2 regions of the Enterobacter sp. 3U4 genome follow, and region 1 is predicted to be linked to the other one. Evidence: predicted binding sites of a transcription regulator. Region 1 holds the regulator's gene; the other holds the start of a gene.
The links. Region 1 encodes PurR, which represses purine synthesis genes. Its sites were predicted from a motif close to CANGCAAACGTTTGCNTG; they were not measured.

Region 1 (15,280 bases):
TCTGGTGGCCCGCGACATCAATAATGCCCAGCGGGGAGACCAGCAGGGCGACTACGGCAAACAGGGTCACCTCAAAGAACAGCGCCAGCGCGATAGGCAGCCCTAACTGCACCAGACGCGTCATGATGTTCCAGTCCGGCGTGCTGAATCTGTTCTCGTTACGAATGTCGCGCATGGAGCGGGCGCGCTTCACGAAGGTAAGCATCGAGAAGAACATTACCCAGTAAACGGCTGCCGTCGCCACGCCGCAGCCGACGCCGCCCAGCTCCGGCATCCCGAAATGACCGTAGATAAAGACATAGTTCACCGGAATGTTGACCAGCAGCCCGATAAATCCCATCACCATGCCGGGCTTGGTTTTCGCCAGGCCTTCACACTGGTTACGCGCCACCTGGAAAAAGAGGTAGCCAGGCGCACCCCAGAGTAAAGCGCGCAGATAGCCCACGGCTTTATCCGCCAGTGCCGGGTCAATGTTATGCATAGCGCGAATGATATGGCCCGCGTTCCAGAGCACGACCATGATCAGCACGGAGACAAACCCTGCCAGCCAGAAACCCTGACGGACCTGATGTGCAATGCGCTCGCGACGACCCGAGCCATTGAGCTGAGCGATAACAGGCGTGAGCGCGAGCAGCAGACCGTGACCGAACAGGATGGCCGGAAGCCAGATTGACGTGCCGATAGCAACGGCCGCCATATCGGTGGCGCTGTAGCCACCTGCCATTACCGTATCCACAAATCCCATTGCGGTCTGGGCCACTTGCGCGATGATCACTGGTATAGCCAGTGCCAATAACTGGCGCGCTTCATTCATGTACTTCTGCACGTGAACACCTTTATTTTGTAGTTATTTGAGAGACTAAAAAAGCCGCCGAAACGGGCAGCAAGAAGAAAATGCAGGGGGGTGCCAGCTATTGTAGCGGGCTTTAGCTTTTAATCTAGTGAAAAAATCGCCAGAAAATGCGCTCCGCTGGCAACCTGTTTTTCCAACTGTTATTGTGGTGGGATTAAACGGTGTCACCACCGTCCGGAAAAAACAGGAGTTGTAAGCATGTTTACTGGTATTGTGCAGGGCATCGCCAAAGTGGTGTCCATTGATGAAAAACCTAATTTCCGTACTCATGTTGTTGAGCTGCCGGAATATATGCTTGAGGGCATTGAAACAGGCGCGTCGATTGCCCATAACGGCTGCTGCCTGACCGTTACCGAAATTAACGGCAACCAGATTAGCTTTGATTTAATGAAAGAGACGCTGCGCATCACCAATCTGGGCGAGCTGGCGGTGGGAGATACCGTCAACGTTGAGCGGGCGGCGAAGTTCAGCGATGAGATTGGCGGCCACCTGATGTCCGGGCACATCATGACCACCGCTGAAGTGGCGAAAATCGTAACCTCGGAAAATAACCGTCAAATCTGGTTTAAAATGCAGGATCCGTCATTAATGAAATACATCCTCTATAAAGGATTTATTGGCATTGACGGGATTAGCCTGACGGTGGGAGAAGTGACGCCAACGCGTTTTTGCGTACATTTAATTCCTGAAACGCTGCAGCGCACCACGCTGGGCGCCAAAAAACTCGGGCATCGCGTGAATATCGAAATCGATCCGCAAACCCAGGCGGTAGTGGATACGGTTGAGCGCGTGCTGGCAGCAAAAGAAGCCGCAATAATAAAGACCGCCGCAGAAGAAGAATAAAAAATAACCCCGGACATCCGGGGTTATTTTTTTAGCGTGCGACACGCAGTCCGTGTTCAATACCTCGGCTGAATACCACCTGCCAAAGCTGAATATCCCGCGCGCGAAACGCCCCCGCGCAGGCATTCAGATAATAGCTAAACATCCGCTTGAATCGTTCTGAATAGTTGTCCGCAATCTCGGGCCAGGCTTTCTGGAAACGTTCATGCCACGCCATTAAGGTGGTGTCGTAGTCCGCGCCAAAGTTATGCCAGTCTTCCATCACGAAATGGGGTTCACTGGCGTTGGCAATCTGGCGAACGGACGGCAAACAGCCATTCGGAAAGATGTATTTGTTGATCCACGGGTCAACGTTATTGTCGGTCCGCTTAGAGCCGATGGTGTGCAGCAGAAAGATGCCGTCTGGTTTCAGATTACGATCCACCACCTCAAAATAGGTAGCGTAGTTTTTCGGCCCGACGTGCTCGAACATGCCGACGGAAACGATCCGGTCAAACTGCTCGTTCAGGTCACGGTAGTCCTGCAGCCGGATATCCACATCGAGGCCCTGGCAGCGCTCTCGCGCCATTTTTTGCTGTTCCGCTGAAATCGTGACGCCGACGACGCTGACGGCATAGTGCTTCGCCATAAAATACGCCAGCCCGCCCCAGCCGCAGCCGATATCCAGCACGCGCATACCGGGCTGTAGCTGCAGCTTCTCGCTAATCAGACGCAGCTTTGCCTGCTGGGCCTCTTCAAGCGTCGACGCCTCTTTCCAGTAGGCGCAGGAGTACTGCATGAAAGGGTCCAGCATACGGCTGAACAGGTCGTTGCCAAGATCGTAGTGTTCTTTGCCCACGATCCACGCGCGTTTTTTACTTTGCAGATTGAACAGTCGGGCAGAGGCGACACGCAGGGTGTCTTTCAGATTGTGAGGGAGTTGATTTTCAAGACCGGCACGCAGCACGCTGGCGAAAAAGGTATCCAGACGTTCGCACTCCCACCAGCCGTCCATATAGCTTTCACCCAGGCCTAACGATCCCTCCCGCAACACGCGTTTAAAAAAGTCGGGATGTTTAACCTGAGGATCGGATGGCGATGATCCATTGATAGTGATGCCTGCTCGACCTAACAGTTCACTGACGATCCGGGACCAGTTATCGTCCGGAACGCTGACTTCTTCTATACACGATGAACTCATAGCTTCTCCATCACCCTACTGTGATCAGAACCTTAAAACAGCGTAGACGCTTTTTTTGGTTTGTGAGAAATCTCACGGTAAATACCGTGAGGCTAGTATCCGACGTAGAACAGAGGAAGGGAGATAACCCTTGCCGAAATGCCTTCCATGGTAAAACGGGAGCACTCCGGCTCCCGTTAACACTTAATATTTATCGTATTTAATCGAACCAAATTTAGTATAGGCCTCAAAATTTGGTGATTCAATATAAAATTCTTAGCAACCTAATGACTGAAATGTAACATGATTTCTGACGCAATCAGGCATGTGACGTTTCAACCCGAGCACTATTTTCCTGCTCACGCTGCGCGGAAGCCTGCATGCGGTAACCCAATACCGCCAGCACTACGGTGAACAGCATCACGCTGGTGGTTGTCAAAAGCGGCGTGGCAATCAGGGCCGAGACCACCAGACTTGCCAGGAAGCACAGCCCCAGCTGCAGGGTGTTCTGCAGCGCGGCGGCGCGACCTGTCGCCTGCGGGAACGGACGCAGCGCCTGGGCTACAACGATTGGGTAAATCGCCCCGTTCGCAATGGCCATCACGCAGAATGGGATCAAAATTTCGGCCAGACCGGCACCCGGAATAAAGCCAACTGCCCAGGTGCCGATGACGCTAAGCGCATACAGCACCAGCAGCCACGGCAGCATCTGCTGACCTTCCCACTTTTGCAGCGCCGCGCGACAGCCGTACCCGCCCACCAGGAACGCGATAGTCTGCGGAACATAGCTCAGGCCGATGGCTGCCGGGCTGTAGCCCATATCGTGCAGAATGAACGGCGAACCGGTGAGCCACGCGAAGAAGCTTGCCGAGCAGGCGGCATAGATCAGGACGTTACCGCGATACGCTTTGGTGCTGAGCAGGGAAGTGAAGGTAATGGGCTTCGCATCGGCATGCGCCTCTTTTTTATGCGCGGGCTTGAGGGCAAACGCAGGAAGCATCAGTACCAGGGTAATGGCAAACAGCGTGGCGAAGATGGCCTGCCAGTCGAAATGCGCGAGGATCCAGCTGCCCAGCAGCGGGGCGAGGGCAGGTGAGAGACCCACCAGCGGCATAATAGTGGCGAAAATACGGTTAGTGCGGTTAGCCGGATAATAGTCGGTGACCAGCGCCTGCCAGGTCACGGCCGCGGCACAGACGCCCACGGCCTGAATAAAGCGCAGCACCAGCAGCCAGGTGGCATCGCGTACCCACAGCATTCCCAGGCAGCCCGCGGCAAAAATGGCCAGGCCCAGCAACAGCACCGGTTTACGACCAAAGCGATCCGAGAGCGGTCCCCACAGCAGCTGCGCGAAAGCAAAGCCGGCGAGGAATAAACTCAGGCTGGCGCTGATGGCGGCAGCAGGGGTTTGCAAATCTTCCTGCATGGCGGCAAACGCCGGCAGGTACATATCGGTGGCCAAAAAGCCCAGCACGCTTAAGCCGCCGAGCCAGATTAAAAAACCGTTCCTGGGTTGCATTATTTTATTCTCCTGAGGAGGCAGGTATACATTGGCGCTGAGTGTAGGGAGTGCAAAGCCGCTTGTGAAACGCTAATATTTGGCGGGTGCATTCAAAAATTTTGCAGGCAGAAAATGTGGTCAGATTATTCTCTTGAAGTGGTCGATGCTGTTGCGCGTAACGGTAGCTTTAGCGGTGCGGCGCAGGAGCTGCACCGCGTCCCTTCGGCAATCAGCTATACGGTGCGTCAGCTGGAGGAGTGGCTGGCGGTTCCGCTGTTTGAACGGCGGCATCGCGACGTGGAATTAACGCCCGCAGGCGCGTGGTTTTTGAAGGAAGGGCGTTCTGTTATCAAAAAAATGCAGATCACCCGCGAACAGTGTCAGCAGATCGCCAACGGTTGGCGGGGACATCTTTCCATCGCGGTGGATAACATCGTTAAGCCGGAACGTACCCGACAGATGATCGTCGATTTCTATCGTCATTTTTCAGACGTCGAGCTGCGGGTCTCGCAGGAGGTGTTCAACGGCGTCTGGGATGCGCTGGCGGACGGCAGGGCCGAGATGGCGATTGGGGCAACGCAGGCGATCCCGGTCGGGGGGCGTTACGCTTTTCGCGATATGGGCATGCTCAGCTGGAAATGCGTGGTGGCACGCGATCATCCCCTGGCGGCGATGGAAGGGCCGCTGAGCGACGATTCGCTACGCAACTGGCCATCGCTGGTGCTGGAGGATACCTCCCGTTCATTGCCTAAGCGTATCACCTGGCTTCTGGACAACCAGCGACGGCTGGTGGCCCCTGACTGGGAATCGTCGGCGACGTGCCTCAGCGCCGGGCTGTGCGTCGCGATGGTGCCCGTTCATTTCGCGCGTCCGCGCATCGATACCGGAGAATGGGTTGAGCTGACGCTTGAAAATCCGTTCCCGGATGCGGCCTGCTGCCTGACCTGGCAGCAAAATGATGTCTCGCCCGCCATGGCCTGGCTGCTGGACTATCTGGGAGACAGCGAAACGCTGAATCGGGAATGGTTACGGGAGCCAGCATAGCTGGCCCCGTAAAGGGATTAACGACGGTAGTCGCGGAACGGACCATCCGCAACGGAACGGCGTTCAATCAGGCGCGGGTGAACTTCAATGGACTGCGACTCTTCGCGCTTGTTGACGATCCTGTCCAGCAGCATATTGAAGGCCGTTTCGCCCAGCGAATCTTTTGGCTGGTGAATGGTTGTCAGCGCCGGGGTGAAGAAGCGCGCGTTACGCACGTTGTCATACCCGATCACGGAAATATCCTGCGGTACGCGCAGACCCAGCTCGTCGGCAGCGCAGAGCGCGCCCATGGCCATGATGTCACCCCCGCAGAAAACGGCGGTCGGGCGGTGCGGCTGGGAAACAATCTGCTGCATCGCGCGGTAGCCTGACTCCGGCTCAAAGTCGCCCTGCACGATCCAGTTTTCCGGCACGGTGATCAGCGCTTCTTCCATCGCTTTCATAAAACCGGCCAGACGGCCCGCGCCGGTGTTACGCTCCAGCGGACCCGGGATCACGCCAATCTCGCGGTGACCGCGTTCGATCAGATAACGACCGGCCATATAGCCACCTTCAAAGGCGTTATCGATAACGGAATCGGTGAAATCCGCGCGCGCTTCGCCCCAGTCCATGACCACCATAGGAATGTGGCGATACTCTTCGAGCATCGACAGCACGGATTCCGGATATTCGGAACACATCACCAGCAGGCCATCAACGCGCTTCTGCGCCATCATCGACAGGTAGGCGCGCTGTTTTTCAATGCTGTTCCAGGCGTTGCCCAGAATCAGGGTATAGCCTTTCTGGAAGCAGTTTTTTTCAACCGCTTCAATGATCTCGGCAAAATAGGCCGCTTCACTGCTGGTTGCCAGCAATCCAATGGATTTGGTGTGATTAACCTTGAGGCTGCGCGCAACCGCACTTGGCGAATAGTGCAGTTCTTTGATCGCTGCCCAGACGGCGTTGCGCGTCTCTTCCGCCACAAAGCGGGTTTTGTTAATTACATGTGATACGGTTGTAGTGGAAACGTTTGCGCGTTTTGCTACGTCTTTAATTGTTGCCATTAAATGTCACTCCAGACCATATCCTAAACTCCTGAAAAACTTGAAGGTAAACGTTTGCCTTCTCTCACCCTTATCACGCAATCTTGAATTGCGGCACGCCGGGAAAACGACACGGGACGTCAGGAGGGGGTCAATGGCCGGTACGCTAATAAATTTAGCGTGGAATTTTGTCCTATCTTGATGAAAAGGGGAAGAGGTAAAGTGGTTATCAGTATAAATCCAGGAAGATTTTTAACGTAATCTGTGCAAAAATGAGCAAGCTCACTTTTCGTGGGGGGATTAAAAGGAGAAAAATTGATGAGTTCCGATCTGAAGTTTTCGCTGTTCACCACCGTTATTGTGCTGGCTCTGATTGTTGCGGCCGGTCTGACGGCTGCGCTGCACTGATTTACGCGGAGGGAGAGCCTTCTCCCTCCCGATTGTTACTTCTCTGGCAAAAATCTTTTGCCATTTTGTTAACTTCTCATTTTTTGTGATTGATGTCATGCTTTCCGCTTCTTTGTTCTGTGTCACCACATGACACGGCATCCGGAGTTGACGCATGAAAATCAATTTTCCCCTGCTGGCCCTGGCGATTGGCGCTTTTGGGATTGGCACCACTGAATTCTCCCCGATGGGGTTACTGCCCGTTATTGCCCGGGGCGTAGATGTCTCGATCCCTGCGGCAGGGATGTTAATCAGCGCCTACGCCATCGGCGTGATGGTCGGTGCGCCGTTGATGACGCTTTTACTTTCGCACCGCGCGCGCCGTAATGCGCTGATTTTCCTGATGGCGATTTTCACCCTGGGCAACGTGCTTTCGGCCATTGCACCGGACTACACCACATTGATGCTGTCACGCATTCTGACCAGCCTTAACCACGGCGCGTTCTTTGGGCTGGGGTCGGTCGTGGCTGCCAGCGTGGTGCCTAAACATAAGCAGGCGAGCGCCGTGGCAACTATGTTCATGGGGCTGACGATTGCCAATATCGGGGGGGTGCCTGCGGCAACCTGGCTGGGAGAAGCGATCGGCTGGCGTATGTCCTTCCTGGCGACTGCCGGACTGGGCGTGGTTGCGATGGTGGCGCTGTTCTTCTCCCTGCCGAAAGGCAGCGCGGGGGAACGTCCTGACGTGCGCAAAGAACTGTCGGTGCTGATGCGCCCGCAGGTGCTCTCCGCGCTGCTCACCACCGTGCTGGGGGCAGGGGCGATGTTTACCCTCTACACCTATATTTCACCGGTATTGCATGACATCACCCACGCAACGCCTCTCTTTGTGACCGCGATGCTGGTGCTGATTGGCGTGGGCTTCTCGATCGGCAACTATCTCGGCGGGAAATTTGCCGACCGTTCCGTGAGCGGGACGCTGAAGGGCTTCTTAACCCTGCTGATTGTCATCATGATTGCCATTCCGTGGCTGGCGCGTAATGAGTTCGGGGCCGCGATCGCGATGGTCGTCTGGGGGGCTGCCACTTTTGCCGTGGTGCCGCCGCTGCAGATGCGCGTGATGCGCGTCGCGCATGAAGCGCCGGGCCTCTCATCTTCGGTCAATATTGGTGCCTTCAACCTGGGCAATGCGCTCGGTGCGGCGGCCGGTGGGGCCGTGATTTCAGGGGGACTGGGGTACAGCTTTGTGCCGGTGATGGGGGCGATTATTGCCGCGCTCGGCCTGCTGCTGGTGATGATGTCGGGTCGTAAGCAGCCAGAAGCCGCCTGCGCTGCGGAATAAACCAAAAACGCAGAAGGGCGAACCCTTCTGCGTGTCTCTTACGCAGCGAAGTTCTTCGCCACAAAGTCCCAGTGAACCAGTGCCCAGAAGTGCTCCAGGTAGTTAGGGCGCGCGTTGCGGTAATCGATGTAGTAAGCGTGTTCCCACACGTCCACGGTCATCAGCGGCTTAGCGCTGGTGGTCAGCGGGGTGCCCGCGTTAGAGGTGGACACGATAGCCAGTTTGCCATCCGCCTCTTTAACCAGCCACGTCCAGCCAGAACCGAAGTTTTTGATGGCGGCATCGGTGAATTTCGCTTTGAAATCCGCGAAGCTGCCAAATGCGGCATTGATAGCGGTAGCCAGTTCACCGACAGGTTCACCGCCGGCATTCGGCGCCAGGCAGTGCCAGTAGAAGGTGTGGTTCCACACCTGAGCCGCGTTGTTAAATACGCCACCCTCTGAGCTGCGAACGATCTCTTCCAGCGTTTTGCCTTCAAAATCGGTGCCCTTGATCAGATTGTTCAGGTTGGTGACGTAAGTCTGGTGATGCTTGCCGTAGTGATATTCCAGGGTTTCCGCAGAAATGTGCGGGGCCAGGGCGTCTTTTGCATACGGTAGTGCAGGTAATTCGAACGACATTGCTTCTCTCCTTATTGTATTTTGCGTTGCCAAATAACCACACAGACAACATGGACAGGATAGCAAATTGAAAGGGTATGCAAAAGAGGAACTTACCCTGCCACGGATGTGGCAGGGCAGGGGTTAGCGAATGGTTTTCGGCGTCATCACGCGACGCGCGCCGACGTAGTGGCGTACCCAGTAATCTTCACTGAGAGAGGTGATCTGAATATCCTGGCCGCTACGCGGTGACTGGATGAATTTCCCGTTGCCGACATAGACGCCGACGTGGTCAGCCGTGCCGCGACCCTGAGTGCGGAAGAACACCAGATCGCCGTTTTCCAGCTCACCGCGGTCAACCGGTGAGGCATCGCGCAGGTGGTACATTTCATTGGCAGTACGAGGAATGCGGAATTTGACCAGATCTTTATAGGCGTAATAAACGAGGCCGCTGCAGTCAAACCCGGTACGCGGCGAGCTGCCACCCCAGTGATAAGGTTTGCCAATCTGCCCCATCAGTTTGTTCATCGCGGTCTTTTGCGCTTTCTGTACGCGCACTTTATGCACTTCCGCTATTTTCGTGACCTTCGTGCATTTCGCCTTGTGGCCTTTACGGGTGATGCATTTTTCAGTAACGAGGTTAGCGGCGGTTTGCGAAGCTTTACTTTTAGCGGAGTGGGCAGTGCGGGAAGGTTTTGTTTTCGTCTTGCTGGAAGCGGTCTGTTTCGTCTGAGCCGGTGTTTTTTTCTTACGTTCTGTGGCTTTCACCAGATGGTTTTTTTGTACAGCAGAATGCCGCGCCTGCTGAGAGGCGTTTGCCACTGGCGTGAAGGTGAGTGAAGTAAACAGTAAAGCACAGAGCGTGATCGAGATTTTATTTATCCGCGCCACTGGGCAGTCCCCTGATAAATGCAGGTCATCAATAATACCCGCGTGTGATTTACAAAGCCCGTCGATTCTAATCTATAAAAACCCAGAAAGTTAATAGCATTTTTCAATCTACAATCCTGTTTCGTTAGCAAGTGCAAAAAAATTCATCGTTCTGTCGCACATTTGCCCACTCCCTAAGCAAAACCCTGACTGCCGCAGGGGTAAACACCATTTGCAATGCAACTTTTCGTGACTCGGGGTAGAATGTATAAACGTGACAAAAATGTTATTTTCCGATGCCAGTCTGAACCGCTACAATGTCAGACGAATGCCGTAACAGAAGTTAAAGGAAGCAAGACATGAGCACCACTATTGAAAAAATCCAGCGCCAGATCGCTGAAAACCCGATTCTGCTGTATATGAAAGGTTCTCCAAAGCTGCCGAGCTGCGGCTTCTCCGCGCAAGCGGTTCAGGCGCTGTCAGCCTGTGGTGAGCGTTTTGCTTACGTTGATATTCTGCAGAACCCGGACATCCGAGCTGAGCTGCCGAAGTACGCGAACTGGCCGACGTTCCCACAGCTGTGGGTTGACGGTGAACTGGTTGGCGGCTGCGATATCCTGATTGAAATGTATCAGCGTGGCGAACTGCAGCAGCTGATCAAAGAGACGGCGGCTAAGTACAAAACTGAAGAGCCGGACGCAGAGTAATTTTCTGCGCAAATAAAAAAGCGACCCGCTATGTGGTCGCTTTTTTTTTGTCGGGTGGCGCTGCGCTTACCCGACCTACGATTGGTGCTCGTCCTCATCACCCATCGGCAGCGGCCAGCCGCCCAGACGCTTCCAGCGGTTGACGATCTCACAGAACAGCTCAGCGGTGCGCTCCGTGTCATACAGCGCGGAGTGCGCCTGCGTGCCGTCGAACGGAATGCCAGCCGTAATACAGGCCTTTGATAACACCGTTTGTCCCAGCGCCAGGCCGCTCAGCGCGGCGGTGTCGAAGGTCACAAACGGATGGAAGGGATTGCGTTTGAGCGCGGCGCGCTCGGCTGCGGCCATGGTAAAGCTGTGATCGAAGGTGGCGTTATGGGCCACCATGATGGCGCGGCTGCAGTTGCTCTCTTTCATGCCTTTACGCACCATTTTAAAAATGGCGTGCAGCGCGTCATATTCACTGACTGCACCACGCAGCGGGTTATGCGGATCGATACCGTTAAACGCCAGCGCTTCCGGCTGTAAGTTTGCCCCTTCGAAAGGTTCAACGTGGAAATGCAGCGTGGTGTCCGGGATAAGCCAGCCCTGTTCATCCATCTTCAGCGTGATGGCCGCAATTTCGAGCAGCGCATCGGTTTTAGCGTTAAATCCGGCTGTTTCTACATCAATGACAACGGGATAAAAACCACGAAAACGGTCGCACAGACCGCTAAATTGAGCGTTATCGGACATCAGGGTCTCTTACATGGGGAAAAAGCAGAGCGCATTATGGCAAATTTTGCGGGGTGATGCAGTAAAACTACGGGCGCACGTTGCGCCCTGAGGGATCAGTTGCCCAGACCGCGACCGGCGTCTTTGGCTTCGATCAGCTCGATTTTATAACCGTCCGGATCTTCCACAAACGCAATCACGGTGGTGCCACCTTTTACCGGGCCCGCTTCGCGCGTGACGTTACCGCCGTTGCTGCGAATGCGCTCACACGCTTCGGCCGCGTTGTCCACTTCCAGCGCGATATGGCCATAGGCCGTGCCCAGCTCATAGCTGTCGACACCCCAGTTGTAGGTCAGCTCGATCACCGCTTCATCCGTTTCCGGGCCGTAACCCACAAACGCCAGCGAGTATTTGTATTCCGGGTTTTCGCTGGTGCGCAGCAGCTTCATGCCCAGGACGTTAGTGTAGAAATCGATAGAACGTTGCAGGTCGCCAACGCGCAGCATGGTGTGAAGTAGGCGCATAATTTCCTCATTAACCAATGGAATAAAATAGCTTTTTGAACAGAAACGATGTTTTAGTATAGCGGCGAACTGTCGCCGCTATCAATGTACAATGGCGAGATTACAGTGAAGGGTAGTCGGTGTAGCCTTCCGCGCCGCCGCCGTAGAAGCTTTCCGGACGCTGCGGGTTCAGAGCCGCCTTTTTCTGCAGTCGGGCAACCAGATCCGGGTTGGCGATGTAGTCGCGGCCAAACGCGACGGCATCGATCAGCCCTTTGCCGATCAGGTCTTCGGCTTTCTCCGGGGTATAAGCCCCCGCACCGATGATCACGCCGTGGAAACGCTCGCGCACTTTCTGACGGAAAGCGTCCGTGTAAGGTTTACCGCCAGCCCAGTCCGGCTCGGACATGTGCAGATAAGCGATGCCACGTTTAGCCAGTTCTTCGATCAGATACAGGGCATCGGCCTCTTCGTTCGGACCGTTGTCGACGTTCTGGAAGGACCCGATTGGGGAAACGCGAATGCCGATACGGTCCGGGCTCCACTCCTGGCACACGGCGTCAACCACTTCCAGCACCAGGCGAGCGCGGTTTTCAACGCTGCCGCCGTACTGGTCGGTGCGGTGGTTAGAAGACGGTGACAGGAACTGGTGCAGAAGATAGCCATGCGCGGAGTGCAGCTCAATCAGGTCAAAACCGGCTTCACGTGCGTTGGCCACGGCCTGGCGGAAGTCGTTAACGATCCCAGGGATTTCGTCCAGCTCAAGCGCGCGCGGCATAGAGGTATCCACGCGGATCGCATTGCCGTTTTCATCGCGCAGGGAAGTACGGGTATTGGCGCTCAGAGCCGAAGCGGAAACCGGAGCCAGGCCGCCAGGCTGAATGCTGCTGTGAGAGATACGGCCGGTATGCCACAGCTGGACCGCAATGCGACCCTCTTCAGCGTGAACGCCCGCGGTAATTTTCTGCCATGCGGCGATCTGTTCCGGGCTGTGAAGGCCCGGCGCACCGGCATAACCCTTAGCCTGAGCAGAAATCTGCGTGGCTTCGGTGATGATCAGGCCAGAGCTTGCGCGCTGACGATAGTATTCGCCCATCAGTGGGGTTGGGATGTCACCCGGCTCAATGCTGCGCAGACGGGTCAGCGGAGCCATAAACACGCGGTTTGGCGCCGTGACGGCACCCACTTTCAGTGGGGTAAACAGTTTTTCAGCTGACATAAAGACTCCTGAGTAGACCAGTCGACTAGTAATAAGGTAAATAAAAAGCGCCCGTTATACGCCAGGCGCAGTAATGCTGTTTTTCACATGTGCCAGCGCGCTTTCCAGCGGCACGGCACTGCGCGAAATTTTTGCCTGCAGGTTGGCCCCTAACCAGAGGGAGTAGAGCACCTGAGACTGCATTAAGGGGTCGCCGGAAAAGGCCAGCGTTTTTTCATCGCGGCCTTTCTCCAGCGCCTGGGCCAGCAGGGCGATAACGCCGCGGGCACCTTTATCCATCGCCGAGCGCATATCTTCGGAAAGATCGCACACTTCGGCAGACAGCTTGACCGTCAGGCATCCGCTGATAATGCCCTGCTGACAGAACTGGTTCAGCGTTTCCTGATAGTAGTTCAGAACACGATCCCGATAGTTTCCTTCGCCCGACGCAAAGTGGGTCGCCAGACGCTGGTGGTAACCCGCGTAATGACGCTCCAGCATCGCGACGCCAAAGGCCTCTTTGGACCGGAAGTAGTGATAAAACGACCCCTTCGGTACCTCAGCGGTTTTTAATAACTCGCTCAACCCCATACCGGTAAACCCGCGATGCATGCAAAGGCGCTCGCCGGTTGCCAGTAGATGTTCGCGGGTATCGTGTTCAGTATTTCTGCTCATGGGCCGCACTCTAATAGACCGTTCGGTCTAATGCAAGCGAGTTTAGTGCCGACATGCGCTCAGTATATCCAGCTGCTGTTGATAAACCGTTGATTTCACGTCCATCATACCTAATACGGTTGAGAATAAATTGTCCTGGGAGACCGCATTTTTTGCTGCATGGTCGCGTAAACACTGTTCATTGACGCCAAAGTTTTTCGCGTAGTCCGGCGACAGCCAGAACATAAACGGAATATGCGTTTGCTGCTCCGGCGCCAGCATGTACGGCGTACCGTGCAGATAAATGCCGCTTTCACCCAGTGACTCACCGTGATCTGAAAGATAAATCAGCGCGGTGTTCATGCTCGCCTGGCGCGCTTTCAGCGCATCAATGGTTTTGCTGACCATGCTGTCGGTATACAGGATGGTGTTGTCATAGGTATTTAGCAGCGCCTGATGGTCGCAATCCTGAATTTCATTGGTGTCGCAGGTTGGGGTAAATTTCCGGAAATTGTCCGGGTAACGGCGATAGTACGCCGGGCCGTGGCTCCCCATCAGGTGAATAACCAGCACCGTGTCCTGCTTCAGACCATCCAGCACGTTGTCCAGACGGTAGAAATTCACATCATCAATACAGGATTTGTCTTTGCAGAACTGATCCAGATTCCACTGCGTCATATCGGTATGCGGCACGCGATCGCAGGCACCTTTACAGCCTCCGTCGTTGTCGCGCCACAGCAGGTTGATACCCGCATGTTTCAGAACATCGAGCAAACCTTCCTGATGGTGAGCCAGGTCGGCATCGTATTTGCTACGCGTCATGCCGGAGAACATGCACGGAACGGAAACGGCGGTTTCAGTGCCGCATGAGGAGGCCTGCGGGAAGTTAATCACATCCTGCTTTTTCAGCTCCGGGTTCGTTTCACGATCGTAACCATTCAGGGAATAGTTCGCCGCGCGAGAGGCTTCCCCGACGACCAGTACCAGAACGGTTTTCTTTTGCTGACCCGAAATCAACGGTCCTTTATGGGCATCTTCGCCAATCCGTACCAGCGTTTGATCGCCGGCAAACCAGCGCATTTTGCTGTACTTCACCACGGCGCTGACATAGTTGGCCGGGGTCACCATTTTGACGATGCTTTTGTTGTTGCGGAACAGCGAGGCGTAATCTTTATAAAACACGGCGGCAATCAGGATAATTACCAGCAGGGCGCCAAGCATCGCAGCGACGCGCGTCAGCAGGGCATACCACCATTTACCGGTACGAATGCGGGTCAGAGCCAGCACCACGGAAGGCACGAGGCCAGCAATAACAATCCACAGAATCATCTGCGGCGTCACAAGGGCTGTCGCTTCCTGAGAGTTGGTTTCGAACACGTTCACAATCATGTTCTGATCGATCACCGCGCCGTAGGTGTACATAAAATAGGTTGCCGCGGCGCATCCGATCGTCAATACAATCAGCAGCGGCTTACGGATATAGGGGATATTCAGCAGGCTAAAGACAATCACCCAGCCGCAAAACAGCACCAGCGGTACGGACGCGGCAAAGAGGATGTCGTGCAGGTGCGCAGGGGCAATAATGGCCCAGCTGCGCTGGATAAACAGCCCGTTGATTAGCGTAAAAAAGAGTGCACAGCCCAGAGTAAATTTAATATCGTTACATTGTAACTTTTTGATTAACCACATCGATCGGTAAACCTGTCATTGTCATGATGGGCCGAGTATAAAGAGGGAAGATTAGTGAAACCTTAATGCCATAAATCTGTGGTATAGGCCTTGCACGTGGCGCGTTTAGCGTCTTCACTGTAGGTGAGAATGGCTTTCTGGAGGTGAGTGTGGAAGAGCAGCTGGAGTTTTTCCCCATCCAGAGCCCGTGCCGGG
Region 2 (15,280 bases), 2.3 Mb from region 1:
CGTGTTGGTGGCGTCGGTGTCATAGCCGGGGATAATCTGGTCGTAGGCCACGGCCAGGATCTCTTCCGTTTCTACCCAGCGGGATTTTTTGCCTTCCTGCTGGATACGCCCGCCAAAGCGCACCTTGTAGCGCGTGTTGTGGCGCTTGAACTCCCACGGGTTGCCGTACTCCAGCCAGTAGTCCGGGGACTCTTTCTGTCGCCCGTCGACGATGTTCTGCTTGAACATGCCGTAATCGTAGCGAATACCATAGCCGCGGCCCGGCAGCGCCAGCGTCGCCAGCGAGTCGAGGAAGCAGGCGGCGAGACGCCCCAGACCGCCGTTACCGAGGCCCGGGTCGTTCTCTTCGTCGATCAGTTCTTCTAAATCTAACCCCATCTCTTCCAGTGCGGTTTTGACGTCGTCATAAATACCGAGCGACAACAGCGCATTGGACAGCGTGCGGCCAATCAAAAATTCCATCGACAGGTAGTAAACCTGACGCGTTTCCTGCGAGAGCTGGGCGCGGTTTGAGCGCAGCCAGCGTTCAACTAAGCGGTCACGCACGGCAAACAGGGTGGCGTTCAGCCACTCGTGCTTGTTGGCAATAACCGGATCTTTCCCGATGGTGAACATCAGCTTGTAGGCGATGGAGTGCTTTAACGCCTCAACGCTGAGCGTGGGTGAAGAGTAGCTAAATGGAGCGTTCATATCAGTAACTTCGCCTCGTTACATCAAGCGTTGATAGAGATCGCGGTATGACTGCGCCGCGACGTGCCAGCTAAAGTCCATGGACATCGCCTGACGTTGTACGTAACGCCACAGCGATGGACGGGACCACAAGACGAAAGCACGCCGAATCGCCCGAAGCAGCGACCAGGCATTACTGTCCTCAAAGACAAACCCGCTGGCGATACCGTCCGCCAGGTTTTCCAGAGAGCTGTCGGATACGGTATCCGCCAGTCCGCCCGTGCGGCGTACCAGCGGCAGCGTGCCGTATTTCAGGCCGTACAGCTGCGTCAGGCCGCAGGGTTCGAAACGGCTTGGCACCAGAATGACGTCCGCGCCGCCCATAATGCGGTGCGAGAACGCTTCGTGGTAGCCAATCTGCACGCCCACCTGCCCCGGGTGTTCCGCGGCGGCGGCAAGGAAACCTTCCTGCAGCACCGGGTCGCCCGCGCCGAGCAGCGCCAGCTGTCCGCCCTGCTCCAGTAAACCGGGCAGCGCCTCCAGCACCAGATCCAGCCCTTTCTGGCTGGTCAGGCGGCTCACGACGGCGAACAGCGGCACTTTGTCGTTAACCTTCAGGCCCATCGCAATCTGCAGCTGGCGTTTGTTTTCCGCTTTGTCTTCCACGGAATCACGGCCGTAGCGCGCCGCCAGCAGGAGATCGGTTTCCGGGCTCCAGATCTGTTCGTCAACGCCGTTCAGAATGCCCGACAGGCGGCCTTCGCGATGGCGCTGTTGCAGCAGGCCTTCCATACCGTAGCCAAACTCCGGCTGGGTGATCTCACGCGCGTAGGTTGGGCTCACCGCCGTGATGTGATCGGCGTAGTACAGCCCGGCTTTCAGGAACGAGATCTGCCCGTTAAACTCCAGACCGTGCATGTTAAAGAACGACCATGGCAGATCGATGTCATTCATATGATGGGCGTAGTACATCCCCTGATACGCCAGGTTATGCACGGTAAAGACCGATTTCGCCGGGTGGCCGCGCGCGGCGAGATACGCCGGGGCAAGCCCGGCGTGCCAGTCGTGCGCGTGCACCACATCCGGACGCCAGAACGGATCCAGCCCCGTCGCCATTTCGGCGCCGACCCAGCCAAGCAGCGCAAAGCGCAGCACGTTGTCGGTGTAGGCGAACAGGTTCGTATCGTGATAGGGGCTACCCGGGCGATCGTATAAGTGCGGTGCGTCGATCAGGTAAATCCCTACGCCATTGTAATGTCCAAACAGCAGGGTAATGCGTCCGGCAAACGTTTCACGGCGGGTCACCACTTTTGCATCGGGTATACCGCGCCGGATATCCGGAAAGGCGGGCAGCAGGACTCGGGTATCCACGCCTCCGGCGATTTGCGCCGCCGGTAATGCGCCAAGCACATCTGCCAGACCGCCCGTTTTTAATAACGGGAACATCTCAGAACATACGTGTAAAACCTGCATCATCGCTCCTGTTTGATCTGCAGCTTCCGCAACATTTCCCGTGTGACTAACACGATCCCCTCTTCCGAACGGTAGAAACGACGCGCGTCTTCTTCCGCATTCTCCCCAATAACCATCCCTTCAGGGATGACGCAGGCACGGTCGATCACGCAACGACGTAGACGACACGAGCGCCCTACCCAGACATCCGGCAATAAGACTGCCGAATCGATATTACAGAATGAATTTATCCGCACGCGCGGGAACAGCACCGACTGCACCACGACCGAACCGGAGATAATGCACCCGCCGGACACCAGCGAGTTCAGCGTCATACCGTGGCTGCCGGAGCGGTCCTGCACGAACTTGGCCGGCGGCAGCGACTCCATATGGGTACGGATCGGCCAGTTCTGGTCGTACATATCAAGTTCAGGCGTGACCGACGCCAGATCGAGGTTCGCTTTCCAGTACGCTTCCAGCGTGCCTACGTCGCGCCAGTAGGGTTCCGCATTCGGGTCGGACTGCACGCAGGACAGCGGGAAAGGATGTGCATACGCCATGCCAGCTTTCGTGATTTTCGGAATGATGTCTTTACCGAAGTCGTGGCTGGAGTTTTCGTCTTTGTCGTCTTCTTCCAGCAGCTCATAAAGATAATCTGCGTCAAAGACATAGATCCCCATGCTGGCGAGCGATTTGGTGTCATCGCCCGGCATGGTTGGCGGGTTCGCCGGTTTTTCAACGAAGTCGATAATCTTGTCGTCGGCATCCACGTGCATGACGCCAAACGCCGTCGCTTCAGCAACGGGCACAGGCAGACACGCCACGGTGCAGCGCGCCCCTTTTTCGACGTGGTCGATCAGCATGTGGGAGTAATCTTGCTTGTAGATGTGGTCCCCGGCGAGGATCACAATGTATTCCGCGTTATAGCGGCGAATGATGTCGAGGTTTTGCGTCACCGCATCCGCCGTTCCGCGGTACCAGTTCTCGCCGTGGACGCGTTGCTGAGCGGGAAGGAGATCGACAAACTCATTCATCTCTTCGCTGAAAAAAGACCAGCCGCGCTGGATATGCTGAACCAGCGTGTGCGACTGATACTGCGTAATGACGCCGATGCGGCGAATGCCCGAGTTCAGGCAGTTGGAGAGCGCAAAGTCGATGATACGGAACTTACCACCAAAGTGAACAGCCGGTTTGGCGCGCTTGATGGTCAAATCTTTCAGACGGGTACCACGCCCGCCCGCAAGTATCAGGGCAACCGTTTTTAATGGTAGCTGGCGTGCCAACATTAAGGGATCGTTCTTCTCTAATCTAACCATGACTAACTCCTTTTTTATCATCTTTGGAATACGCACACTCCGTGCGCAGGCCCGTGCCAGACAGCCATTACTACCGGATTATCCGCTCCGGCAAAGGGGGGAACGGCTCGCCACTCCCCGTCAGGTAAAACAATCTCTGCGACGTCATCCGTCGCGTTCAGCGTGACCAGCCATTTATCCGACAGCAGGATTTGCAGGCGTGGTACGCCGTGTTGCCACTCTTGCGCGCTTAACGGTTGCGCGTCTTTATTCAGCCAGCGAACGTTGCCGTCACCCTCTTCCCACCAGCTGTTGGCGGTCAGCGCGGGGATCTGCTGGCGAAGATGGATCAGCGCAGCGGTAAAATGAATCAGCCCGCTGTTGGCTTCACCCCAGTCGAGCCAGGTTAAGGTGTTGTCCTGGCAATAGGCGTTGTTGTTACCGTGCTGGCTGTGACCGTGCTCGTCGCCTGCCAGCAGCATCGGCGTGCCCTGCGACAGTAAAAGCGTTGTCAGCAGCGCATGAACGCTGGCGCGTCGCCGCTCTATCACATCCAGACTTCCGCCTAACCCTTCTATACCATGATTGAAGCTATGGTTATTGTTAGTGCCATCGCGATTCTCTTCGCCGTTCGCCTCATTGTGTTTCTGATTGAAACAAACGCAGTCCCTGAGCGTAAAACCGTCGTGCGCCGTCAACAGGTTGACGGTGGCCGACGGGCGTTTACCGTCGCGCTTAAAGAGATCGCTCGACGCGGCAAAGCGCCCGGCAAATTCCCCCAGAGACAGATTCCGTTCCAGCCAGAAGCGGCGCACGACGTCGCGGTAGTGGTCGTTCCACTCGGCAAACAGCGGTGGGAAATTCGCGACCTGATAACCGCCTTCACCGATGTCCCACGGCTCGGCAATGAGCTTCACCTGCGAGAGCACCGGGCAGTTTTTTATCGCCTCAAACAGCGGTGCCTGCTGGCTGAACGCCGGCGTGCGTCCCATGACGGGCGCCAGATCGAAACGAAAACCGTCGACGTGGAACGTTTCCACCCAGTATTTCAGGCATTCATACGCGAAATGCGTGACCGCCGGATGGCTGAGGTTGAGCGTGTTGCCGCAGCCGGTCCAGTTCTCGTAATCGCCATCCTGCCTGATCCAATAATAGCTACGGTTATCAATTCCGCGCATGGAGAGCGTCGGGCCGTCGAGATCGCTTTCTGCGCTGTGGTTCAGCACCACGTCCAGAATGACCTCAATTCCCGCCGCGTGGAGCGCCTTCACCGCATCGCGGAACTCGTCCCGCGACTTTTCCTGATGGACGGCATAGCGCGGTTCGAGCGCGAACATCGCCAGCGGGTTATAGCCCCAGTAGTTGCTCAGCCCCAGCCGCTGCAGGCGCGGCTCGCTGGCAAAATGGGCGACGGGGAGCAGTTCCAGGGCGGTGATGCCGAGGTGTTTCAGGTAGGCGATCATGGTGGGATGCCCGAGCGCCTTGTAGGTGCCGCGCATCTCTTTGGGGATCGACGGATGCAGGTAGGTCAGCCCTTTGACGTGGGCTTCATAAATAACGGTATTGCCCCACGGCGTCTGCGGCGGGGCATCGTCTTCCCAGTCATAAAGATCGTTCACCACCACGCTTTTTGGCGCAACGGGCGCGCTGTCGCGGTGGTCGGGCTCGCCGTAGCCCACGTTGAAGAGCGGGTCGTCTTTAAATTCACCGTCCACGCGGTGCGCGCACGGGTCAATCAACAGCTTTGCCGGGTTAAACCAGTGGCCCTGCGCCGGATCCCACGGACCGTGTACGCGAAAGCCATAGTGCATACCTGGCCGTCCTCCGGCCAGGTAGCCGTGCCAGGTATCCCCCGTACGCGCGGGTAAATCGTAACGGTGCTCGTTACCTTCCCCGTCAAACACGCACAGTTCTACTCGCTCAGCGTGAGCGGAAAAGAGGGTGAAATTGACCCCCTTTCCGTCAAAACTTGCCCCGAGCGATTCGGGTTTACCTGCCGTAAGCTGCGTCATTCGCCCTCCCGCATCAGCCAGATGGTGCCAAGCGGCGGCAGCGTCAGGCTCAGGGAGTTGGGTCGCCCGTGGCTTTCAATGGCGTCGCTCTGTACCAGCCCGCCGTTACCAGCGTTGCTGCCGTGGTAATGCATCGAGTCGGTATTCAGAATCTCGCGCCATTTGCCCGGCTGGTTAATGCCGAAGCGGTAGTGTTCGCGCGGCACCGGCGTGAAGTTGCTGGCGACGATGATCTCGTTACCCGCCTTGTCACGACGCACAAAGACAAACACCGAGCGCTCGTGGTCGTCCACCACCAGCCACTCAAAGCCGTACGGATCGAAGTCGAGTTCGTGCAGCGCTTTGTGGTGACGATAGGTCAGGTTCAGATCGCGTACCAGGCGCTGCACCCCATGGTGCCAGTTGTCACCGCCTTCCAGCAGATGCCAGTCGAGGCTGGCGTCGTGGTTCCACTCGCGCCCCTGGGCGAACTCATTGCCCATAAACAGCAGTTTCTTGCCCGGGAAGGCAAACATCCAGCCGTAATAGGCGCGCAGGTTGGCGAACTTCTGCCACGCGTCGCCCGGCATGCGGTCGAGAATGGATTTTTTGCCGTGCACCACTTCATCGTGCGACAGCGGCAGCATGAAGTTTTCGGTGTAGTTGTAGAGCATCCCGAACGTCAGCTTGTCGTGATGGTACTTGCGGTGAACCGGATCCAGCTTCATGTAGTCGAGCGTGTCGTGCATCCAGCCCAGGTTCCACTTATACCAGAATCCCAGGCCGCCTGATGACGGCGGACGGGAGACGCCCGCAAAGTCGGTGGACTCTTCCGCCATGGTCACGGCACCGTCCACCTGCTCGCCGATAATGCGGTTGGTATTACGCAGGAATTCAATCGCTTCCAGGTTTTCACGGCCGCCAAACTCGTTCGGGATCCACTCGCCCTCTTTGCGGCTGTAGTCGCGGTAGATCATCGACGCCACCGCATCGACGCGCAGGGCATCAATACCAAACCGCTCGATCCAGTACAGGGCATTCCCGACCAGGTAGTTTGCGACCTCACGGCGACCGTAGTTGTAGATCAGAGTATTCCAGTCCTGGTGATAGCCTTCGCGCGGGTCGCTGTGCTCGTACAGATTCGTGCCGTCAAACTCTGCCAGCGCAAAGTCATCCGACGGGAAATGGCCCGGCACCCAGTCGAGGATGACGTTCAGCCCGGCGGCGTGCGCGGCATCAATGAAATAGCGGAAGTCATCGCGCGTGCCGAAGCGGCGCGTTGGCGCATACAGCCCGGTGGGCTGATAGCCCCAGCTGCCGTCGAACGGGTGCTCGTTGACCGGCAGCAGCTCAAGGTGGGTAAAGCCCATCCATTTGGCATACGGCACCAGCTGGTCGGCAAGCTCACGGTAGCTTAGCCAGAAGTTGTTATCGGTGTGGCGACGCCAGGAGCCGAGGTGTACCTCATAGACGGAGATGGGCGCATCAAAGCGGTTGGCCTGCTTGCGCTCTTCCGTCTGGACGACCTTCTCCGGCAGGCCGCAAATCAGCGACGCGGTATCCGGACGCATCTGTGCTTCGAAGGCATACGGGTCGGCTTTAATGCGCAGCTTGCCGTGGGCGTCAATCATCTCGAATTTATAAAGCTGCCCGTGGTGCGCCCCGGGGATAAACAGCTCCCAGATGCCGGTTTCCCGGCGCAGGCGCATCGGGTGGCGGCGGCCGTCCCAGTAGTTGAACTGGCCGACGACGGAGACGCGCTGGGCATTGGGCGCCCACACGGAGAACCGCGTGCCGGTAATGCCGTCCATCGTATCGGCATGGGCACCCAGCGTTTCATAAGGGCGAAGGTGCGTTCCTTCGGAGAGCAGCCAGGCGTCCATCTCTTTAAGCAGAGGGCCAAAGCTGTAGGGATCGTCAATCAGGTTTTGCTGACCGTGCCAGAGAACGGCGAGCTGATAGCGAAAAGGGTTTTTACGACGGGGCATTACGCCCGAGAAGAAGCCACGAGAATCGAGGCATTCAAGATTACCCACTTTACGGCCGGTTTTGGGTTCAATTACCCAGACTTCTGTGGCATCCGGTAATAACGCCCGAACTTCCAGACCGGCCTCAGTACGATGCATCCCAAGCACAGAAAAGGGGTCAGCAAAATGACCCGCAATAAGCGCATTAATCACGTCTCTATCCACACGATCGGACATGGTATTCATCCTGTTTTTTATGTCGTCCTTTTTAAGCGCTCCGGGACGACTTTTAATGTGACCTGAACGGGACAGCACAAAAATGTGCATCCATTCTGCTCCGTTCGAACCTCAGGTAAGAAATGACTCTTCCTTAAAGCATAGCCAACGCTCTAGATGACTCCTGATAAAAATAAGACATACGCGTGTTACTCCATGTAGTACGCAAAAAAAAGGGGTGAAAATCACCCCCGGTAGTTAACAAATTATTACGCGAGCTGGCGCAGCATGCGGCGCAGCGGCTCGGCGGCGCCCCACAGGAGCTGGTCGCCGACGGTGAACGCGGAGAGATACTTCGGCCCCATGTTCAGCTTGCGCAGACGGCCAACCGGCGTGGTCAGCGTGCCGGTAACGGCGGCCGGGGTCAGCTCGCGCATGGTGATATCGCGATCGTTTGGCACCACTTTCGCCCACGGGTTGTGCGCGGCCAGCAGCTCTTCCACGGTCGGAATAGACACATCTTTTTTCAGTTTAATGGTGAAGGCCTGGCTGTGGCAGCGCAGCGCGCCGATACGTACGCACAGACCGTCAACCGGAATGGTGTTCGCGGTGTTAAGGATTTTGTTGGTCTCGGCCTGGCCTTTCCACTCTTCGCGGGTCTGGCCGTTATCCAGCTGTTTGTCGATCCACGGGATCAGGCCACCGGCCAGCGGTACGCCAAAGTTATCCACCGGCAGCTCGCCGCTGCGGGTCAGTTGGGTCACTTTACGCTCGATATCCAGAATAGCGGATGCCGGGTTTGCCAGCTCGGTCGCGACGCTCTGGTGCAGCTGGCCCATCTGGGTCAGCAGCTCGCGCATGTGACGCGCGCCGCCGCCGGACGCCGCCTGATAGGTCGCCACGGAAACCCACTCCACCAGATCCTGTGCGAACAGGCCGCCAAGAGACATCAGCATCAGGCTGACGGTGCAGTTGCCGCCAACAAAGGTTTTGACGCCGTTGTTCAGGCCGTCGGTGATCACGCCCTGGTTCACCGGGTCGAGAATGATGATGGCATCATCTTTCATGCGCAGCGAAGAAGCCGCGTCAATCCAGTAGCCCTGCCAGCCGCTTTCACGCAGCTTTGGATAGATTTCGTTGGTATAATCGCCGCCCTGGCACGTCACAATAATGTCGAGTGCCTTCAGCGCTTCCAGATCGTAAGCATCCTGCAACGTGCCTGTGGTACCACCAAAGGACGGAGCAGCCTGGCCGAGCTGGGAAGTGGAGAAGAAGACCGGGCGGATAGCGTCGAAATCGCGCTCTTCAACCATGCGTTGCATGAGTACAGAGCCGACCATACCGCGCCAGCCGATAAAACCAACGTTTTTCATAGCATTTTTTTCCTGCTGAGGGTGTGTGCTGATTGTGCAAGCCAGTATTGAACTGGGATATGCTTCACATTACAAAATGCTGCCAAAGTCGCAAGCGAAATTAATCGATGATTGCCCGGCAATCAGAAAAAGCGCTAATCATCGAAATAACACTACTAAGTATCAGGGATAATTTAAAGATGAGTGAAATCATTTCCGCGGCGGTTTTATTGATCCTAATTATGGATCCACTCGGAAACCTGCCTATCTTCATGTCGGTGCTGAAGCACACCGAGCCGAAGCGCCGCCGGGCGATCATGATCCGCGAGCTGCTCATCGCCCTGCTGGTGATGTTTATCTTCCTGTTTGCCGGTGAAAAAATCCTCGCATTCCTGAATCTGCGCGCCGAAACCGTGTCGATTTCCGGCGGGATTATTCTGTTCCTGATTGCCATTAAGATGATATTCCCGAGCGCAGAAGGCAGCAGCAGCGGCCTGCCTGCGGGTGAAGAGCCGTTTATTGTGCCGCTGGCGATCCCCCTCGTCGCGGGCCCGACCATTCTGGCCACGCTGATGCTGCTGTCGCATCAGTATCCGAATCAGATGAGCCATCTGGTGATTGCCCTGCTGATTGCCTGGGGCGGGACGTTTATCATCCTGCTTCAGTCGTCCCTGTTCCTGCGCCTGCTGGGCGAGAAAGGGGTAAACGCACTGGAGCGCCTGATGGGGCTGATTCTGGTCATGATGGCAACGCAGATGTTCCTGGACGGGATCAGGGCGTGGATGAAGGGCTAGGTAAACGCAAAACGGCAATCAAGGATTGCCGTTTTTAGTGTTTGCACCCTCTCCCCGTGGGCTGAGGGATCCCCAGTAATTTTTTTACCTGAAGCGATGAATGTTGCATCAGCAAAATTAATAACTTACAGCGACGCCCTGGTCCGGCTGTAAATCGCTGAGGCGTTTCCTGCAGGCCGGGGCGAGGCGCAGGGATGCGCCGAGAGGGCGGGTCGCCAGGGTGGTGGCGACTGAGCCACCCTGGCACGTTCACCGGTCATCTCGTTACAGAGTAGCAAGGAACATAAAGTGAACGGAATGACCACCACAGCCGTATGTTCCCCCTCACCCCAGCCCTCTCCCTCAAGGGAGAGGGGGTCGTCCGTGCTGGCATTATTTATGGGGAACCCTCAGCCCCGTGGGAGAGGGTCGGGGTGAGGGCATCAGGCCGCAGAGGACTACCCATCTACCCCTTACGAATCAAATACCGGTACGGCAGCGCCTCGGTCTGCTGTGCCACCAGCTCATGTTCCATAAAGGTACAAAAACCGGGAATATCGCGGGTCGTGGCCGGGTCGTCGGCAATAATCAGCAGCGTTTCACCGGTCTGCATATTGCGCACGGTTTTACGTACCATCATTACCGGTTCCGGGCAGCGAAGGCCCTGGGCATCAAGGGTATGGTCTGGGCTGGAAAACAGGTCGGTCATGATCTTCTCGGTCAGGTAAAAACGGCTGTAGTTTACGCCCGGTTGCGATCAATGCAAATCAGGTTAACGATTGCGTAAAAAACAACCATTGCAATGTCCTGCCAAAGCAGTATCATGCTGCGGTTTTTATTGGGTTCCCTCACCCCAACGTATAAAAAGGTCACAATATGACGCAGTTTTCTGAATCACAGCGCGTAAAAGCGTTGTTCTGGCTTTCGCTTTTCCATTTGCTGGTGATCACCTCCAGCAACTATCTGGTGCAGCTCCCGATCTCCATCTTTGGTTTCCATACCACCTGGGGCGCGTTCAGTTTTCCGTTTATTTTCCTCGCAACCGATTTGACCGTGCGTATCTTTGGCGCACCGCTGGCTCGCCGCATTATTTTTGCGGTCATGCTCCCGGCGCTGTTCATCTCGTACGGGGTTTCGTCTCTGTTTTATATGGGAAGCTGGCAGGGCTTTGAGGCGTTAACCCACTTCAACCTGTTTGTTGCCCGTATCGCCGCGGCAAGCTTTATGGCCTACGCGCTGGGGCAGATCCTCGACGTGCACGTGTTTAACCGCCTGCGTCAGAATCATCGCTGGTGGATGGCGCCCACCGCCTCCACGCTGTTTGGTAACGTGAGCGATACGCTGGCCTTCTTCTTCATCGCCTTCTGGCGTAGCCCGGATGCGTTTATGGCTGAACACTGGATGGAAATCGCGCTGGTGGACTACTGCTTTAAGGTTCTCATCAGCATTGTGTTCTTCCTGCCGATGTACGGCGTGCTGCTCAATATGCTGCTGAAAAGGCTGGCAGATAAATCTGAAATCACAGCATTGCAGGCTGGTTAAGGGTTCGCTTTATCAGTTGTGATAAGATGAGCGAATGAGCCGTTATGGCCGTTTATCGAAAGGAAGAAGTCAATGCGCAATCTGGTTAAATATGTCGGGATTGGCCTGCTGGTTGTGGGTCTTGCAGCCTGTGATAACAGCGACACGAAAACGCCTGCTCAGGGCGCATCCGCAGAAAGCAATGCGACCGGCCAGCCGGTGAATCTGATGGATGGCAAACTCAGCTTCTCTCTGCCAGCCGATATGACTGACCAGAGCGGCAAGCTGGGCACTCAGGCGAACAACATGCACGTTTACTCCGACGCAACCGGGCAGAAAGCGGTCATTGTGATTGTGGGCGACGACACCAGCGAAGATCTGGCGGTCCTGTCCAAACGTCTTGAAGATCAGCAGCGCGGCCGCGACCCGCAGCTGCAGGTCGTGACCAATAAATCCATCGAACTGAAAGGTCATAAGCTGCAGCAGCTGGACAGCATCATCTCTGCAAAAGGCCAGACCGCCTGGTCTTCGGTTGTGCTGGGCAAGGTCGATAACAAACTGCTGACCCTGCAAATCACCCTGCCAGCGGAAGATCAGCAGAAAGCGCAGACGGCTGCTGAAAACATCATTAACACCATCGTGATCCAGTAATACTTCACGACGATGACGTGGCCTCCGGTGCCTGCACCGGGGGCCATTTTTTTAGCCGCCACGTCAGCAGCAGCGCAATAACCACCAGACCCGCCGCGGCAAGATAGATCACCGGAACTCCTGCCCAGGCCATCACCAGCCCCGCCAGCGGGCCGGTAATGCCTAAAGACATATCCATAAACACCGTATAGGTCGCCAGCGCCGCCCCCTGATTCTGCTGCGGCACGGCTTTTACCGCCACCACGCCCAGCGCCGGGAAGACCAGTGAAAAGCCTGCCCCCGCGAGGAACACGCCCACTTTCGCGACCCAGGGCACCATCGCTATTCCGGTCAGCAGCAGCCCGACAATCTCTATCGCAAAGCAGATTATCGCCACATTCAGCCCGCCCAGACGGTTGATGCCGTTAGGAAAAAGCAGGCGGGCGCCAACAAACGCACAGCTGAACAGGGTTAACGCAAAGGCCGCGCCGTCCCAGCCTTTGGCGTCGTAGAACAGAGTAATGAAGGTCGCGATCACGCCGAAGCCGGTGGTCGCCAGCGCCAGGGCCATGCCGTACGGCCAGACGCGCCCCAGCACCGCCCGAAACGGCAGCGGCTTGCCTTTGCTGGCCTTCACTTTCGGGCGCGGCAGCGCAAAGAGGATCGCCAGAAGCGCGACCACCATAATGGTAATAGCAAGGCCATGCAGCCCGCCCAGCGCATAGCAGGCCACGCCGAGCGGCGCACCGAGCGCCATCGCACCGTAGGTGACAATCCCGTTCCAGGAGATCACCCGGCCAATGTGCGGCGCGCCTACCACACCCACGCCCCAAAGCGTTGAGCCGGTTCCCGCCAGACTTTGCCCAATACCCAGAATGACGCGCCCCAGGCAGAGCAGCACCAGGCTGACCAGCGGCCAGTGGCTGGTTGAGGCAGCCAGCAGATAGCTCAGGCCACTGAGGAAACAGCCGCACAGTCCCACCACCACGATACTTTTTGGACCGAACGTGTCTGCGTAGCGCCCGGCATGCGGGCGGCTGACGAGCGTGGCGAAATATTGCAGGCTAATCACCAGCCCCGCCCAGAAGGCGCTGAAGCCCATCACGTCATGGACATAGCCCGGCAGGACCGCCAGCGGCAGGCCAATGGTCAGATAGCTGGCAAAGTTGAAAATCACAACGGAAACGATGCGCAGATTGAGGCGCAGTCCGCTCAGCGCCGGTTCAGCGGCAGGTTCGGGCATGGGGTTCTACCTGGATTTTTTACAACAGTGTTTCACTATTACCACGGCGCAATAAGAAAATCAGCACCGACTTTCAGATTAACGGCTCCAGACGAAGCGGAGCCCGGGCACTACACTTACCGGGTCATCATATTAAGGAACACGCATGATCGCTAACCCGTCCGACAAAGCAGGACTCCACATCTTATTAAAACTCGCCTGTCTGGTGGTTATCCTTGCGGGTATCCATGCTGCCGCCGACATTATTGTTCAGCTCCTGCTGGCGCTCTTTTTTGCCATTGTGCTTAATCCTCTGGTCACCTGGTTTTTACGCCGGGGCGTCAGCCGTCCGGTAGCCATCACCATCGTCGTCATCGTGATGCTGATTGCCCTGACGGCGCTCTTCGGGGTGCTGGCGGCATCGCTGAGCGAATTCTCCACCATGCTGCCGCAGTACAACAAAGAGCTGACGCGTAAGATTGTGGCGCTGCAGGAGATGGTACCCTTCCTTAATCTGCATATCTCACCCGAACGGATGCTGCGCCGGATGGATTCAGAGAAAGTCATGACCTACGCCACCACCTTGATGACGGGGCTTTCCGGCGCGATGGCCAGCATTCTGCTGCTGGTCATGACGGTGGTGTTCATGCTGTTCGAAGTTCGCCACGTCCCCTATAAGCTGCGCTTTGCATTGAACAATCCACAAATTCACATTGCCGGATTACACCGGGCACTGAAAGGCGTCTCCAAATATCTGGCGCTGAAAACACTCCTGAGCGTATGGACCGGGGTGATTGTCTGGCTGGGGCTGATGCTGATGGACGTGCAGTTCGCGCTGATGTGGGGCGTGCTGGCGTTTCTGCTCAACTACGTGCCCAATATTGGCGCAGTGCTTTCCGCCGTGCCGCCGATGATTCAGGCGTTTCTGTTTAACGGCTTCTACGAATGTATGCTGGTCGGCGCGCTGTTCCTCGTCGTGCATATGGTGCTGGGCAATATTCTTGAGCCCCGAATGATGGGACACCGTCTGGGCATGTCGACGCTGGTGGTATTTTTATCCTTGCTGATTTGGGGATGGCTGCTGGGCCCGGTTGGCATGCTGCTGTCGGTCCCTCTGACCAGCGTATGTAAAATCTGGATGGAGACCACCAAAGGCGGCAGCAAGCTGGCGATCCTGCTCGGGCCGGGGAGGCCGAAAAGCCGATTACCCGGGTAATGAACCTCACTGTACAGGTAGGTTTAAACCGTCAGCAATACACCGTAAATTACCGCGCCCCTAATCCGGCGCGGTATTTTTATTTGCGTTAAGGCGTATTCATTCTGTTTTTAATTACGTCGTGCGCATTACGTTCAAGCGCAATTAATGATTTAACGCAAATTATAAAAAAATTAAATTCTCATTTATTTTCCATGTTATTATGCCCGCCTTCGCGTCAACGTAATGCAAACATTAATATTGATTAAAAACAGATCTGGCGCTAACAAAAGCCGGATGAATATTATTTGTAAAAACCACTACCTTTAATTGTTATTATTGATATGGAGTTGTTGATGAAAAAGATCGTTAAATGGTGTGCTGCTGCCGTATTCGTTGGTGCACTGGCAGGCTGCGCGCGTACCGCCCCAATCGCTCAGGTTCACTCTATCGTAAGCGCGGGCCATACAGCCGATCAGGTAAAAACGGCAATTTTGAAAGCTGGCCAAAAACGTGACTGGATCATGACGGAAACTAGCCCGGGAATGATTAAGGGGCGTCTGCAGTCACGCGATCACTCGGTACAGGTGAGTATTCCGTACACGGCGACAAGCTATTCAATCAACTATGAAAACAGCCTTAACCTGAAAGCAGCAGACGGTAAAATCCACAAAAATTATAACCGCTGGGTCAATAACCTCGACCACGATATTCAGCTGAACCTCTCCGCTGGCGCCGCGCTGTAAATTTTTCTAAAGTCGGGCCGCATATGGCCCGATAACTTCTCTTATTGCCCTCAAAGGTTACGTAGTAATGTACGAAAAGGACACACTCAGCGCACTGGATGCCATTACCGAAGCGCAACGCATCGCCTTTGCCCCGATGTTATTCCAGACAGCGCTTTGTCTGCGTAACTCAGGCGTTCTCGCCTGGCTCGATAAACAAGGTAAAGAGGGTTCAAGCCTTGAGGAAATAACAGAACACAGCACGCTCGGCA

Region 2: tusA (sulfurtransferase TusA) is a predicted target of PurR. The motif match lies at 10,484-10,501, and genes of this name have one in related genera.

The regions. Positions count from the first base shown of each region.
Region 1 covers NZ_CP136665.1:1,957,789-1,973,068, reverse strand. The annotation lists gene mdtK (MdtK family multidrug efflux MATE transporter) at 1-826, opposite strand, end outside; gene RVY89_RS09280 (riboflavin synthase subunit alpha) at 1,052-1,696, shown strand; gene cfa (cyclopropane fatty acyl phospholipid synthase) at 1,728-2,876, opposite strand; gene punC (purine nucleoside transporter PunC) at 3,175-4,374, opposite strand; gene punR (DNA-binding transcriptional activator PunR) at 4,489-5,400, shown strand; gene purR (HTH-type transcriptional repressor PurR) at 5,418-6,443, opposite strand; gene cydH (cytochrome bd-I oxidase subunit CydH) at 6,741-6,830, shown strand; gene RVY89_RS09250 (MFS transporter) at 6,985-8,151, shown strand; gene sodB (superoxide dismutase [Fe]) at 8,190-8,771, opposite strand; gene RVY89_RS09240 (C40 family peptidase) at 8,895-9,641, opposite strand; gene grxD (monothiol glutaredoxin 4) at 9,980-10,327, shown strand; gene rnt (ribonuclease T) at 10,403-11,062, opposite strand; gene gloA (lactoylglutathione lyase) at 11,158-11,565, opposite strand; gene nemA (N-ethylmaleimide reductase) at 11,666-12,763, opposite strand; gene RVY89_RS09215 (TetR/AcrR family transcriptional regulator) at 12,818-13,417, opposite strand; gene eptA (phosphoethanolamine transferase EptA) at 13,460-15,085, opposite strand; gene RVY89_RS09205 (DUF1289 domain-containing protein) at 15,235-15,280, shown strand, end outside.
Region 2 covers NZ_CP136665.1:4,455,604-4,470,883, reverse strand. The annotation lists gene glgP (glycogen phosphorylase) at 1-690, opposite strand, end outside; gene glgA (glycogen synthase GlgA) at 709-2,142, opposite strand; gene glgC (glucose-1-phosphate adenylyltransferase) at 2,142-3,437, opposite strand; gene glgX (glycogen debranching protein GlgX) at 3,455-5,428, opposite strand; gene glgB (1,4-alpha-glucan branching enzyme) at 5,425-7,611, opposite strand; gene asd (aspartate-semialdehyde dehydrogenase) at 7,860-8,963, opposite strand; gene yhgN (NAAT family transporter YhgN) at 9,143-9,736, shown strand; gene tusA (sulfurtransferase TusA) at 10,182-10,424, opposite strand; gene RVY89_RS21180 (7-cyano-7-deazaguanine/7-aminomethyl-7-deazaguanine transporter) at 10,592-11,257, shown strand; gene RVY89_RS21175 (DcrB family lipoprotein) at 11,330-11,887, shown strand; gene RVY89_RS21170 (MFS transporter) at 11,892-13,109, opposite strand; gene RVY89_RS21165 (AI-2E family transporter) at 13,255-14,304, shown strand; gene RVY89_RS21160 (lipoprotein) at 14,640-15,029, shown strand; gene RVY89_RS21155 (class I SAM-dependent methyltransferase) at 15,097-15,280, shown strand, end outside.